2 regions of the Bradyrhizobium sp. 41S5 genome follow, and region 1 is predicted to be linked to the other one. Evidence: riboswitches for the same ligand, from Rfam matches in the RefSeq annotation. Region 1 holds a riboswitch; the other holds the start of a gene.
What was found. Region 1 has a riboswitch for cobalamin ahead of HAP47_RS27295 (DUF1636 family protein). Riboswitches for the same ligand answer to the same signal wherever they lie in the genome.
Positions count from the first base shown of each region.

Region 1 (7,478 bases):
GAGGCTGCGATGGCCGGCGCGCTCGGTGTGCGGCTCAGCGGGCCTCGCATCTATCACGGCAGCATCGCGGATGAGCCCTGGCTGAACGAGGGCGCGCGCGATCCGGCCGCCGCTGATGTCCTCGCCGGGCTGAAACTCTATCGTTACGCCATGATGCTGTTGGCCGCGGCGTTCGTGGCCCTGGCGCTGGCGTGAAGGAGCGGCGCATGCGTGAGCACGGCGGAAATCTCGATGTCGCCCAGCAGCGGTTCGGCGGGGCTGCGGAAGACTGGATCGATCTGTCGACGGGGATCAATCGGGTGCCTTATCCTGGCGTCGATGTCGAGCTGCGGCAATGGAATGCGCTGCCGTCGCGATCCGATATCGAGTCGCTGCACAACGCCGCGCGGCGGGCCTATGGCACCGAAGCGCCGATCGTGGCGATGGGCGGAGCGCAGGCCGCGATTCAGTTGCTGCCGCATCTGGCGCCGCGCGGGAGGGCGCGCATTCTTGCGCCGACCTACAATGAGTATGCCGGGATGTTGTCGGCCGCCGGTTGGGACGTGACCGAGGTGTCCGATCTCGCAGCGCTTGCGCGAGCGGACATTGGCATCGTCGTCAATCCGAACAATCCGGATGGCAGGTGCCATGATCGGCGCGAACTGCTCGCGCTGCTGCCGCGCGTTGGCCGGCTCGTGATTGACGAGAGTTTTGCGGACGCTGTGCCCGACCTGTCACTTGCAGGAGAGGCCGGACAACCCGGGCTCCTGATCCTGCGCTCATTCGGCAAGTTTTACGGACTTGCGGGCTTGCGGCTCGGCTTCGCTGTTGGCAGCGAGCCGGATATCGCTGCGCTTGCGGCGATGGTGGGCCCATGGCCGGTTTCGGGCGCCGCAATCGCGATCGGGCGGCGCGCCTTGCTCGATCGCGACTGGGCAACGGCGACGATTGCGCGGCTCGCAGACGATTGTGCCAGGCTCGATGCGGAGGCGCGATCGCAGGGCTGGACGCTGCTCGGCGGTACGCCGCTGTTTCGTCTCTACGAGACCGGCGACGCTCTGGCCGTGCAGGACAAGCTTGCCCGCGGCCAGATCTGGTCGCGCGCCTTTCAGCAAGAGCCGGGATGGTTGCGCCTCGGTCTGCCGGGCAGCGAGGCCGAATGGTCCCGCCTTTCTGCCGCGTTGTCGTGTTGATGGTTTAGCGCGCCAGCGCGAGCAGGCCCTCGACATCGAGATGGGCCTCGATGTGCTCGGCAAGTGCGTCGAGCGCGCTCTCGACCCTGGCGCCATATGGCTGATCCGCCGCCGGGATATCGAGCCGCGCAAGAAACGCCTTGCGAAATCCGTCCGAGGCGAACAGGCCGTGCAGATAGCTGCCGTGAACGCGCCCGCCACGCGACATGGCACCTTCCGGCGAGCCGTCAAGCCTTGAAAAGGGCCGCGCGCGATCCGGGCCATCAGTGCGTCCGATGTGAATTTCGTAGGCGCTGATCGGCTGACCCGTCGCAACATGCACGGCGCTGACACGCGTCAGCGTCTTCTGTTCGGTCATGGTGGTGGTGACATCGAGCAGCCCGAGGCCGCGCGTTTCGCCGGCGAGTCCCTCGATCCCATCAGGGTCGGCGACGCTCTGCCCAAGCATCTGGTATCCGCCGCACAGCCCAAGGATATGGCCGCCGCGGCGATGATGCGCCAGCAGGTCGATATCCCAGCCTTGCGCGCGCAGGAAGGCGAGGTCGCCGCGGGTCGATTTCGAGCCGGGCAGGATGACGAGCCGCGCGTCGCCCGGAATGGCTTGGCCCGGCCGCACCATCACGAGATCGACGCCGGGTTCGAGCTTGAGCGGATCGAGGTCGTCGAAATTGGCGATCCGCGACAGCGCAAGGAAGGCGATCTTGCACTGGCCGGGCTTGCGCGCCTCGCCGAGCCCGAGCGCGTCTTCGGCCGGAAGCTCGCCGGCGCGAACGAACCAGGGCAGCACGCCGAAGCCGCGCCAGGCGGTGCGGGCTTCGATCAGGCGGTAGCCGTCGTCGAACAGCGTCGGATCGCCGCGGAATTTGTTGATGACAAAACCCTGGATCATCGCGGCATCATCAGGATCGATCACCGCCTGGATGCCGACGAGTTGCGCGATGACGCCGCCGCGGTCGATATCGCCGACCAGCACCACGGGCACGTCGGCTCTGCGCGCAAAGCCCATATTGGCGATATCGGACTTGCGCAGGTTGACTTCGGCGGGGCTGCCGGCGCCTTCGACCAGAACGAGGTCGGCGCGCTGCTTCAGGCGCCCAAAGCTCTCCAGCACCGCGCCCATCAGCGACGGCTTCATGGTGGCATATTCGCGCGCGCGTGCGGTCGCGATCCGTTTGCCGTGCACGATGACCTGGGCGCCGACATCGGTTTCCGGCTTCAGCAGCACCGGGTTCATGTCGGTGTGCGGCTCGACGCCGGCAGCGAGCGCCTGCAACGCCTGCGCACGCCCGATCTCGCCGCCGTCGACGGTCACGGCGGCGTTGTTGGACATATTCTGCGGCTTGAAGGGCAGCACGCGCAGGCCGCGCCGTCTCGCGGCACGCGCGAGGCCGGCGACGACGAGCGACTTGCCCACGTCCGAGCCGGCTCCCTGGATCATCAATGCGCGCGCCATGGTGCTGACAGTCAGAACTCGACGCCCGGCTGGGCCTTGATGCCGGAGCGGAACGGATGCTTCACCAATGTCATCTCGGTGACGAGGTCGGCGATCTCGATCAGCTCCTCCTTGGCGTTGCGCCCGGTGAGCACGACATGCGTCATCGGCGGCTTCGACGTCGTCAGGAACTCGACGACATCGGCTATCGCCAGATAATCGTAACGGAGCGCGATGTTGATCTCGTCGAGCACGACCATGCGCAGGCTCGGATCCGCGATCAGCTGCTTGGCCTTTTCCCAGCCGGCCTGCGCTGCCGCGATGTCGCGGGCGCGATCCTGCGTCTCCCAGGTAAAACCTTCACCCATCGCATGGAATTGACAGAGATCGCCGAAATGCCCGGTGAGCAGGCGGCGCTCGCCGGTATCCCAGGCGCCCTTGATGAATTGCACCACGGCGCAGGGAAAGCCGTGCGCTACGCAGCGCACGATCATGCCGAAGGCGGAGGAGGATTTTCCTTTGCCGGCGCCGGTGTGAACGATGATCAGACCCTTTTCGCCGCTCTTGGTCGCCATGATCTTGTCGCGGGCGACCTTCTTTTTCGCCATTTTGGCCGCATGGCGCGCATCCAGCGAAGGGTCGGTGCCGACGTCGCCGTCGTCAGCGTCGTTTCCATCAGAAATCATCACGTTCCTTCGGCTTGACAAGTGCGAGGCCAGGACGAATGGTGACCCCGCGTTGGTTCCTGTCCTACGACAGGCGAAGAGGGAATGCGATAGGGCTCGGACCGCAAGGTTTGCCCAAAGCGCAGCCGCCCCCGCGACCGTGACCGGAGAGATGCCCAAGCCACTGATTCCCTGATGGAGTCGGGAAGGTGGGCATCACGGGAGAAATCCTACTCCGCAAGCCGGGAGACCTGCCGACGCAGTGTGTTTGAGACCGGCGGACGGGGTGTTCCGCGACGGGGAACGAACCTGTTCACGTCAGGTTCGTGTGCCTCATCGCTTCCCGCAGTCAATCCAGGAAGGGCGATGAGCGTTACACTTCATGTCTGTATCACCTGTCGCGCCGGCCAGACGGCGGCCGAAGGCGAGATCGCGCCCGGTGCGCGCCTGCATGCCGCGCTTGTTGAGGCCGGCGTGCCCGATGACGTCAATCTGGTTCCGGTCGAATGCCTGTCGGCTTGCAGCCAGGGTTGCTCGGTCGCACTCAGCGCGCCGGGGCGATGGTCCTATGTCTACGGCCGCCTGTCCGCTGACAATGCCAGGGATGTGATCGCCGGCGCCTCCGCCTATGCCGCGGCGCCTGACGGCATCGTGCCGTGGCGCAGCCGCCCGGAAATCTTTCGCAAGCAATCGCTTGCCCGCATTCCACCCATCGCCGTCGTGCCGGAGGCCGCAGAATGATGACGCTCGCCAAGGTTCCGGTCACCGTCGTGACCGGCTTTCTCGGGTCCGGCAAGACGACGCTGATCCAGCATCTGATCCGGAATGCCAACGGCAAGAAGCTCGCGGTGCTGGTGAACGAATTCGGCAGCGAAGGCGTCGACGGCGAGATCCTGAAGTCCTGCGCCGACGCCAATTGCCCGACCGAGAATATCGTCGAGCTCGCCAATGGCTGCATCTGCTGTACCGTCGCCGACGATTTCATCCCGGCGATGGAGCAATTGCTGGCGCGCCCCGTGAGGCCCGATCATATCGTGATCGAGACGTCGGGTCTCGCGTTGCCGAAGCCGTTGCTGAAGGCGTTCGACTGGCCGGAAATCCGCTCGCGGATCACGGTCGACGGCGTGATCGCGCTGGCCGATGCGGAGGCCGTTGCTGCCGGCCGCTTTGCGCCGGACCCGGCCGCCGTGGATGCGCAGCGCGCGGCAGATGAGAATCTCGACCACGAAACGCCGTTGTCCGAAGTGTTCGAGGATCAGATCGCCTGTGCCGATATCGTGCTGCTGACCAAGGCCGATCTCGCGGGTGCCGAGGGGATCAAAGCGGCCAAGGCGCTGATCGCAGCCGAGATGCCGCGCGAGGTGCCGATGTTGCCCATCGTCGATGGCGCGATCGACGCCCGCGTGATCCTCGGTCTTGAAGCGGCGGCGGAAGATGACCTCGCGTCGCGGCCGTCTCACCACGACGGTGAGGACGAACATGAGCACAACGACTTCAATTCCGTGGTGATCGACCTTCCGGAGATTTCGGACGTCGACGCGCTCATCGCGTCGATCAAGGGGCTGTCGCGCGAGCAGAACGTGCTGCGGGCCAAGGGATATATCGCGGTCGCAGGCAAGCCGATGCGGTTGCTCGTGCAATCGGTCGGCGAGCGGGTGAGGCATCAGTTCGACATGCCCTGGGGCGCGCGGGCGCGGCAGTCGAAGCTCGTCGTGATCGGCGAACACAGCGATATCGATGAAGCCGCGATCCGGGCGCGACTAGGTGTCTGATGCACGTCGTCTTCCGCGAGAGCCGCGGCCTTGAGGAGACCGCGACGCCAAGGGACCTCGGCCAGGATCCGGCCGATCTCGTGGTGCTGTCGTTTTCCGACAGCGACCTTGCCGCGTTTGCAGCCGGCTGGCGGCGGGGCCGTGCCGCGCTGCCGTCGCTGCGGCTCGCCAATCTCGCGGAGCTGCGCCATCCGCTGTCGGTCGATACCTATATCGAGCGGACCCTGTCGCATGCGCGCGGCATCCTGGTGCGGCTGATCGGCGGCGAACCCTATTGGTCATATGGCCTGGCAGTGGTGCATCGCCTGGCGAAGGAACGCGGCATCGCCCTGGTGGTGCTGCCGGCGGATGGCCGCGACGATTTGCGGCTGGATGAATTCTCGACCTTGCCGGTCTCGACGCTGCGCCGCCTGAAGGTGCTGTGCGACAAGGGCGGCCCCGTTGCCGCGCAGGCCGTGATCGCGCAACTGGCGCTGGCGTCCGGCCTTTATGCCGGGCCGGTTGTCGGTGAGATCGATCTTCCCGAGATCGGCGTCTACGACTCGCAGCGCGGTGCCGTCGCGGCGCTGCCGGCACCGGATGGCCGGCCGCTTGTGCTGGTGACTTTTTATCGCTCCTATCTGGCGGCCGGCGACACGGCGCCGGTCGATGCGCTGATCGAGGCTTTGCGCGAAAAGGGATTCGATGCCCACGGCGTGTTCGTCACCTCGTTGAAGGCGGCGGGCGTGGCCGATTGGCTGCGCGCTCAGTTCGCGCAATGCAGCCCGGCCGCCATCGTCAATGTGACCGCGTTCTCCGCGGCGGGTGACGACGGTACGACGCCGTTCGATGCCGCATCGTGCCCGGTGTTCCAGGTCGCTCTGTCGACGGCGCAGCGTGAGGATTGGGCCTTGTCGCTGCGCGGCCTGTCGCCCGGCGATCTCGCGATGCACGTGGTGCTGCCGGAGGTCGACGGCCGCCTGTTCACGGGCGTCGTGAGCTTCAAATCGCCCGGCGAGCGCGATCCCGATCTGCAATTCGCGCGTCTTGCGCATCGGCCGGATGCCGAGCGCGTCGCAGCGGTCGCCGCGCGCGTGGCAGCCTGGCACGGTCTTGCCGACAAGCCGGTGCAGGAGAAGCAGCTTGCGCTCGTGCTCTCGAACTATCCCGGCCGCCCGCACCAGATCGCGCATGCCGTCGGCCTCGATGCACTTGCCTCGATCGAGGCGTTGCTGGCCGATCTCGCGGCTGCGGGCTTTGACCTTGAGCCGGTGGGGCCGCTGGGTGACGCGCTTTTGCACCGGAAGCTGACATGGGACGTGGCCGAATATCGCGCAGCGATCTCAAGCCTTCCGCGGCAGCTCCAGGACGATCTTTCGCGCGCATGGAGCGCACCGGAGGATGATCCCGATTGCCGCGATGGCGCGTTTCATTTCGCGGCGATCCCGAGCGGCAAGTCGATCATCGCGGTTCAGCCGGAGCGCGGTGAGGTCGGTCAGCGCGATGCCGACTATCACGATCTCTCGCGCACGCCGCGCCATGCCTATGTCGCGTTCTATCTGTGGCTCAGGCAGCAGGGCATCGATGCCGTCGTTCACATGGGCGCGCATGGAACGCTGGAATGGCTGCCCGGCAAGTCGGTTGCGCTGTCATCCGCATGCTGGCCGGAAGCGCTGATCGGCGATCTGCCCGTCATCTATCCCTTCATCGTCAACGATCCCGGCGAGGCCGCGCAGGCCAAGCGCCGGGTCGGCGCCGTGACGATCGGCCACCTGCCGCCGCCGCTCGCGCCGGCCGCGGTGCCGGATGGGTTGCGCAGGCTCGAGCGTTTGCTCGATGAATATTCGACTGCGGACGGTCTCGATCCGGCGCGGCGGCAGCGGCTGATTGCCGCGATACGCGAGGAAGCACGCATCGCCGGGCTGGAGAACGATCTCGGTCTCGCGGCGTCAGCCTCCGCGGCCGAGGCCATTCCCCAGATCGATCGTTTCGTCTGCGATCTCAAGGAAAGCCAGTTCGGCGACGGCCTGCATGTGTTCGGGCAGGGCGCTTGCGGAGAGGCGGAGAGGGCAGCGCTGCGCGATGCGCTCGCCGGCCGGCGGGTTGCGCCGGGGCCGTCGGGCTCGCCCTATCGCGGGCGGAGGGACGTGCTGCCGACCGGACGCAATCTGTTTGCGGTCGATCCGCGCGCGGTGCCGACGCCGTCGGCGCATGCGCAAGGCGTCAAGCTCGCCGAGGAGCTGCTGCGCCGCCATTTGCAGGATCATGGCGACTGGCCGAAAGGCCTCGTCGTCGATCTCTGGGGATCGTCGACGATGCGCACCGCCGGCGAGGACTTTGCGATGGCGCTGCATCTCGCCGGGATCGCGCCGCGCTGGGATCATGGGTCGGGCCGGGTGTCGGGCTACGACATCATCGCGCCGGCGGAGCTCGGCCGTCCGCGCATCGACGTGACGCT
Region 1 is NZ_CP083721.1:5,612,463-5,619,940, reverse strand. Features, by position in the region: gene cbiB (adenosylcobinamide-phosphate synthase CbiB) at 1-195, shown strand, start outside; gene cobD (threonine-phosphate decarboxylase CobD) at 207-1,172, shown strand; gene HAP47_RS27305 (cobyric acid synthase) at 1,177-2,625, opposite strand; gene cobO (cob(I)yrinic acid a,c-diamide adenosyltransferase) at 2,637-3,290, opposite strand; cobalamin riboswitch at 3,327-3,542, shown strand; gene HAP47_RS27295 (DUF1636 family protein) at 3,636-4,010, shown strand; gene cobW (cobalamin biosynthesis protein CobW) at 4,007-5,041, shown strand; gene cobN (cobaltochelatase subunit CobN) at 5,041-7,478, shown strand, end outside.

Region 2 (7,478 bases), 4.0 Mb from region 1:
AGCCGCTGACGGAAGGCAGGATCAGTCCACGCCTTGGCGACGACCCGGCCGCCATTTCGCGGCACCCATTCTTCTTCGGCTGCATGGGTCATGGTCTCAATGAAAGGCTTGGGCTCCATGCCCCGCTGTTCGAAGACGGCTTCGATCGCGGCGACCCGGTTCTCGATGGGGGCGACTTGCGACGGGCGGGACAGGGTATTCATGGGGCTTGCCTCCGACTGACGTCCGAAACGACGACCAAGATTGACACAATGGACGAGCCCTTACCAGCTTCCGGGCAAGGAAGCCGGCGGGCAAACTAACGCGGGTTTCCACAATCGCGCAGAAGTGTTCGCAATTCCCGTATCGGTGGAAAGACCTCCTGATTCCAATCGGCACCTTGTTCGTCGAATGCGGCTTGCTCCATTTCGACGATCTCGCAATCCTCGGCGAAGACGCGATCGGTGAACCAGGCGAGAACCGGCCACGCCAGATCGAGAATGCCGGGAATCTTGGGTTTGCGGACCGACAGCACGATGAAGGTCCGATTGCGGCGCTGTTCGGCGTCGACGGGCGTGTACCCCAGCCACACGCTCAAAACTGGCTTGTCGTCGCGGGTCCACATGCGGAGCGTTTGATGGGGATAATCCGTCCGCACCGTCATGAGGTCACGTGCCGTGCGGGCGCTGCCGCGCAAGCTGCCGACAATCACGGTCTCACCGAGTGGCGGCTTCTGGTCCGGACGAGCGAAGCTGTAGTCGACTTCCATCCAGCCGTCGCCTTTGCGACTTGCGAGATAGCGAGGCGTCACGTTGCCCGTGGTGCGGCGGTGCAGAAACTGATGGTTCATATCCATCAGGTTCTCGTGCATGAAGGTGTAGTGGCAGCGGACGATCTTGCCGAACCGGCGGCTCTTGTATCCCGGCTCGGCAGCGTGCCCGATCTGCGCGAGCGGATCGGTCGCCGGCGCGGTGCCCGGCCAGACGAAAATTATGCCATTGCTCTCGAAGCAAGGATAGGACCTGACGCCATTTGGCAGCTTGCCTTTGCCGAGATAGGGCACATCGACGCATTGGCCCGAGCCGTCGTAGCGCCAGCCATGATAGCAACAACGCACGGTGCAGCCATCTACGGTGCCTTTCGAGAGCGGCACTTGCCGGTGTGCACATCGGTCTTCCAGCGCAAACACATCGCCTTCGACCGGGCGTACCAGCACGATGGGCTCGCCTGCAAAATGCCCCGCGAAAGTCTTGCGGGGCTTGAGTTCATGCGACCACGCGATCGGGTACCAATAATCCGGATTGGATCCGACCTTTCGGAGGTCGGAATGCGAGCGGGCTGTGGTTGCCTCAACGCTGAGATTTCCAACTGTCATTGCCAGATCAAGCGGCTCCTGTCGGTCCTAGATGCATGCTCATGATCTGCTCGGGTGTCTCGATGATTTCGACACGCTCTGCATCGCCGCCGACAAAGGCGAGGATGGTCCGCTCACCGTCACGCCACATGCTGCCGACCAGGGCGATGTTGATGTGGACGGGTTTGTTCGTTTCGTGCCGCGTACATTCGATCCAGAAGCGCATCGGTGACCTCAATGAAATGATGGAGCGCGCGGTAAGCCCGCGCGCTCCGGGGGCGTGCCTCAGGAGGCGTGCCGCATTTCACGCGCGGCCGCCACCATGTTGACGAGGGCAGGGCGCACCTCTTCCCATTTGCGGGTTTTGAGTCCGCAATCCGGATTGATCCAGAGTTGGGAGTCGGTCAGCCGCTTGCGCGCGAGCGAGAGCAGTTCGGCCATTTCGCTGACCTCCGGAACGCGCGGCGAGTGGATGTCGTAGACGCCGGGTCCTATCTCGTTCGGATATTTGTAGGTCTTGAAGGCGTCCAAAAGTTCCATCTTGGAGCGCGAAGTCTCGATCGAGATCACGTCTGCGTCCATGGCGCCAATCGCGTCAATGATGTCATTGAACTCCGAGTAGCACATGTGGGTGTGGATCTGGGTCTCGTCGGTCACACCGCTGGAGCAGATGCGGAAGCTTTCAACGGCCCACTCGAGATAGGTCTTCCATTCCGACTTCCGCAGCGGCAAACCCTCGCGCAGGGCAGCCTCGTCGATCTGGATCATCTTGGCGCCGGCCTTTTCAAGATCGGTCACTTCGTCCCGGATCGCGAGCGCGATCTGCCGACACGCCTCGCTGCGCGGAACGTCGTCGCGGACGAACGACCAGTTCAGGATGGTCACCGGCCCGGTGAGCATGGCCTTCATCGGCTTCTGTGTCAGTGACTGGGCGTAACGCCACCACTCCACCGTCATCGGCTTGGGGCGGAAAACGTCACCGAACAGGATTGGTGGACGGACATAACGTGATCCATACGACTGCACCCAGCCATGCTTGGTGAAGGAGAAGCCCGACAGTTGCTCGCCGAAGTACTGCACCATATCGTTGCGTTCGAATTCGCCGTGCACCAGCACGTCGAGGCCGATTTCCTCCTGCCAGCGAACCGCGCGGGCGGTTTCTTCCTTGAGGAACTGCTCATACTGCGCATCGCTCATCGCGCCCTTGCCATGGGCCGCCCGCGCGTTGCGGACCTCCGTTGTCTGCGGGAACGAGCCGATCGTCGTGGTCGGGAAGGCGGGCAGCCCGAACCGCGCGCGCTGCAATCCAGCTCGCTTCGTGAACACGTTCTGGCGCCGGCGCATGGCATCGTCGATCGCTGCCATTCGCTTCGCCACATCCGCATTGTGAATCTTATGCGACGTTTCGCGCGAACGCGCCGCGGCGTCCGATGCCGCCAGCGCGTCGGCGACTTTGTCCCGGCCGCCGGCGAGGGCCGTGCCCAAGGTGGCCAGTTCGGCGATCTTCTGCACCGAGAAGGCAAGCCAGCTCTTCACATCCGGATCGAGGCTGGTCTCCTGTTCGAGGTCGATCGGTACATGTAGCAACGAGCAGGAGGGCGCGATCTGCACCCGGTCCTGGCCGAGCTTGGCAACCGCCGGTTCCAACCGCTTGAGCAATGCGGAAAGATTGGAGCGCCAGATGTTGCGACCGTCGATCGCACCGAGCGAGAGGACCATTCCCCTCGGTGCGGCGCTGACGATCTTGTCGAGTTGTTCCGGCGCGCGAACGAGATCGATGTGAAGCCCGGCAACAGGCAGCGAGAGGGCGGTATTGGTGTTGTCGCCCAGTCCGCCGAAATAGCTGGCGAGCATGATCTTCAGGCCCGGCACCATTTCCGCCAGCAGTGCATACGTCATTTGAAGCGCGCCCTGCGTTTCGCGGTCCGCGTCCAGCACCAGGCATGGTTCGTCGATCTGGACCCATTCGCAGCCTTCGGCGGCGAGTTGCTGCAAAACCTTGACGTAAACCGGCAGCAAAACGGGCAGTAGGGACAGCGAGTTCAGCGCCGCATCCTTGCTTTTCCCAAGCTTCAGGAAGGTCACCGGCCCAAGCAGGACCGGCCGGGTCTTGTAACCCAGCGCCTTGGCTTCCCGGTACTCGTCGACCGCCTTGGAAGAGGACAGCTTGAAGATCTGGCCGGCGCTGAATTCGGGCACCATGTAGTGATAATTGGTGTCGAACCATTTCGTCATTTCCTGCGCTGGCACGCCATGCGGCGTATCGTGTGCGTGATGCGCATGATCGCAACTCGCATCGTGATCGGAGCCTTGGGCGCCGCGGGCCATGGCAAAATACGTCGCCAGCGACACATCGCCGCCTTTCCAGCCGTACACTTCCGGAATGGCACCGACCATCACGCTGGTGTCGAGTACCTGGTCGTAGAACGAAAAATCGTTGGATGGGATGACGCTGACGCCGAAGGACTTCTGGCGGGCCCAATTGGCGGCGCGCAAGCCGACGGCCGTTTCACGCAGTGCCTGCTCGCTGGACTTGCCGGACCAGAAGCTTTCCAACGCCATCTTGAGTTCGCGGCGAGGACCGATACGCGGTGTTCCGAGTGTTGCGACGGGAAGTGAGGAAATAGACATGGCTTACCCCGATGTTGGGGGCGCGGGCCACGTGACACGTCTGGACTCCGGGCGAAAGGTGGCGCGCGGGGTCGCAACCGCACCACCGAGACACCCCGCCCGAGTACGTTATCCTGTCGAGGCAGGTCTCCTGGCTCACGGGTCAGTGCTGTTGTCCGGTCTTCCCAAAGCCCTCGCGGGCCTCAGTGACATTGTTGGACAACGGCTCACCGCTTACAGTTGCGGGGGCAGCGCCGGCATTCAACCGGCTTCCCTCTTAGCTCCGGGCCAAACCGAGCCCGCAGAACCACGACAGCACAGGAGTTAAGGTCAAGTCCGACCGCAGTCAATGACTGTGATTGGAAACACCTTGGTATTGCTCAATCACCCGTTACCGGCGACATGCCCTTAAATCCGTAGAATTGAGTTCCGATTTCAATCCGTTCGCCGCCTTGGCGGCGCCGGTGCAGGTTGGTGTCCCGGAGCGAACAGCGTCGGAAACAAGGGCTACTTCGAGCCCACGGCCCGCTGCGGCATACCTTCGGGAATGATGGTTTGGACGATCGAAGCGTCCAGCGCCTCGTAGTCGTGCAATCCGATCGTCGCATACAGCTCGACGCGGGTCTGCATTTGGTCGACGATCTTGTGCGTGCCGCCGTCGCGTGCGATCGCGGCATAAAGCTGCTCTTGCGCCTTGTTGGCGACCCGCAGCGACGACACCGGCCAGATCACCATCGAATACCCCATCTCCTCGAATTCGGACGCGGTAAAAAAGGGCGTCTTGCCGAACTCGGTCATGTTGGCGAGCAGGGGAACGTCGGGCATCCGCTTGGCGAACGCGCGGAACATTTCGGCAGTGTTGAGCGCCTCCGGGAAAATCGCGTCCGCACCGGCCTCCATATAGAGCTTGGCACGGGCGACAGCGCCATCCAAGCCTTCGCTGGCGGCTGCATCGGTCCGCGCAAGAATGACGAGATCGCGCCGCGCCTTGGCGGCCGCGGCGACCTTAGCGGCCATGTCGTGCGCATTAGCCAGCTTTTTGTCGTTGAGATGACCGCACTTCTTGGGAAGGAGCTGATCCTCGATGTGAACCGCACCGGCGCCAGCTTCCTCAAAGACGCGCACCATGTGCATGACGTTGAGCGCCTCGCCGTAGCCGGTATCGCCATCTACCAGAAGCGGCAGGCCCGACGCGCGGGCGATCTGCCGGATGAAAAACGCGACTTCGTCAACGGTGATGATGCCGAGGTCCGGCAGTCCCATCGAGGCGGTCATTGCGGCGCCGGAGAGGTATAGACCCTCGAATCCTGCGTCCTTGGCCTGGATGGCCGACATGCCGTTATGGGTGCCGGGCAGGCGAAGGATACCTGGACGCTTCAGCAGCGCACGAAAGCGGTAGCCGGCGGTTTCACGCAGGAGTTCTGCTGCGACGAGATAGGACACTTGTTTCTCCTTACGCCGCACGCGCCGACGAAGGCGGCAGGTCGCGGGCCTCCAGCGGAACATAGCTGCGGTTTTCCGGGCCAACGTAGTTCGCGGCCGGCCGAATGATCTTGTTGTCGATCCGCTGCTCGATAACGTGGGCTGCCCAGCCCGAGGTGCGCGAAATCACGAACAGGGGCGTGAACATCGCGGTCGGCACGCCCATCGCGTGGTAAGAAACCGCGCTGAACCAGTCCAGATTGGCGAACATCCGCTTGGCATCGGCCATCACGGTCTCGATGCGATCGGCAATCTCGAACATGCGCATGCTGCCGCCTTCGACGCTGAGCTCGCGGGCTACCTGCTTGATCACCTTGTTGCGGGGATCTGAGATCGTATAGACGGGATGTCCGAACCCGATCACGACTTCCTTGGCCTCGATCCGTCGGCGGATGTCGGCTTCGGCTTCATCGGGTGTCGCGTATCGCTTCTGGACCTCGAAGGCGACTTCGTTGGCGCCGCCGTGCTTCGGTCCGCGCAGCGCACCAATCGCGCCGGTCACCGCCGAATACAGATCGGCGCCGGTGCCGGCGATCGATCGGGCGGTGAAGGTCGAGGCGTTGAACTCATGCTCGGCGTAGAGATTGAGCGAGGTATGCATCGCGCGTTCATGCGAAGCCGAGGGCGGCTTGCCGTGCAGCAAATGCAGGAAGTGGGCGCCGATCGAATCGTCGTCGGTCTCGACTTCGATCCGGCGGCCGTTGTGGGCATAGTGGTGCCAGTAGAGCAGCATCGATCCGAGCGAGGCCATCAGGCGGTCGGCAATGTCGCGGGCGCCGGGCGTGTTGTGGTCGTGGCTCTCCGGCAGCACACAACCGAGCGCCGAAACGCCGGAGCGCATGACATCCATCGGATGCGCCGCCGCCGGTAGTTGCTCCAGCATGTTGAGTACGGCGCGCGGCAGGCCGCGCAGCGCCTTCAGCTTAGTCTTGTAGTTGGCGAGTTCGACGCGGGTCGGCAGGCTGCCGTGCACGAGCAGATGTGCAATTTCCTCGAATTCGCAGACGCCGGCGACATCGAGAATGTCGTAGCCGCGATAGTGCAGGTCGTTGCCGCTGCGGCCGACGCTACAAAGCGCCGTGTTGCCGGCGATAACGCCGGAGAGGGCTACCGACTTCTTTGGCGCGGGTTTCAGATCGGTCATGTTGTCCTCCCTATGATCCTGCCGTGCGTCGCGCCGCGGTCTGTGTAGCCGGCTTCCAGTCGAAGATTCCGTAGCTGGCGGGCACCCCCACCCGTGAGGCGTCGACGGAAAACGTCAGCTCCGACAGCTCGCCGGCGCGTAGCGACGGCAACCGTTCGACGGCGGCGATGAAGCGATCCTGTTCGGCGGGAGCGATGACGCCTTCGGCCAGGGTGCGGAACTTGCGGACGTAGTCCGGCCGCTTGAACGGGCGCGCGCCCAGCGGATGCGCGTCGGCAACCGCGAGTTCATCGCTGATCGTCGAGCCGCCCTTCAGCTTGACGATGACGCGCCCGCCGAACGCCTTTTCCTTGGGATCGTGGCTGTGATAGCGCCGGGTCCACTCGGGATCCTCGACGGTGGAAATCTTATGCCAGAGTTCGACCGTCGACGGACGGGCTGCGCGCTCGCGCGCATAGGATTTTTCGTGGTGCCAGCCACCGTCTTCGAGCGCGACCGCAAAGATGTACATGATGGAATGGTCTAGGGTTTCGCGGCTCGCTTTTGGATCCATCTTCTGCGGATCGTTGGCGCCGGTGCCGATCACGTAATGGGTGTGATGGCTGGTGTGGATGACGATGCTTTCGATCCCGGCGAGATTGCCGATTTTCGGCCCCATCCGCCGCGCCAGATCGATCAGCGCCTGGCTCTGATACTCCGCCGAATGCTCCTTGGTGTAGGTATCGAGGATGGCGCGCTTGAGTTCGCCCTTTTGCGGCAACGGCACGGTGTACTCAGCCTTCGGGCCGGAGAGCATCCAGGCAATGAAGCCGTCTTCGCCTTCCCATGCCGGCGAAGGGGCACCTTCTCCGCGCATAACGCGGTCGACCGCCTCGATTGCCATCTTGCCCGCGAACGCCGGGGCATAGG
Region 2 is NZ_CP083721.1:1,563,205-1,570,682, forward strand. Features, by position in the region: gene HAP47_RS41530 (nitrile hydratase subunit alpha) at 1-203, opposite strand, end outside; gene HAP47_RS07290 (aromatic ring-hydroxylating oxygenase subunit alpha) at 299-1,354, opposite strand; gene HAP47_RS07295 (hypothetical protein) at 1,362-1,559, opposite strand; gene metE (5-methyltetrahydropteroyltriglutamate--homocysteine S-methyltransferase) at 1,619-3,964, opposite strand; cobalamin riboswitch at 4,068-4,270, opposite strand; gene prpB (methylisocitrate lyase) at 4,451-5,386, opposite strand; gene prpC (bifunctional 2-methylcitrate synthase/citrate synthase) at 5,397-6,569, opposite strand; gene HAP47_RS07315 (MmgE/PrpD family protein) at 6,580-7,478, opposite strand, start outside.
Region 2: it holds a riboswitch for cobalamin, as region 1 does, so the genes downstream of both, metE (5-methyltetrahydropteroyltriglutamate--homocysteine S-methyltransferase) here and HAP47_RS27295 (DUF1636 family protein) in region 1, are expected to answer to the same signal.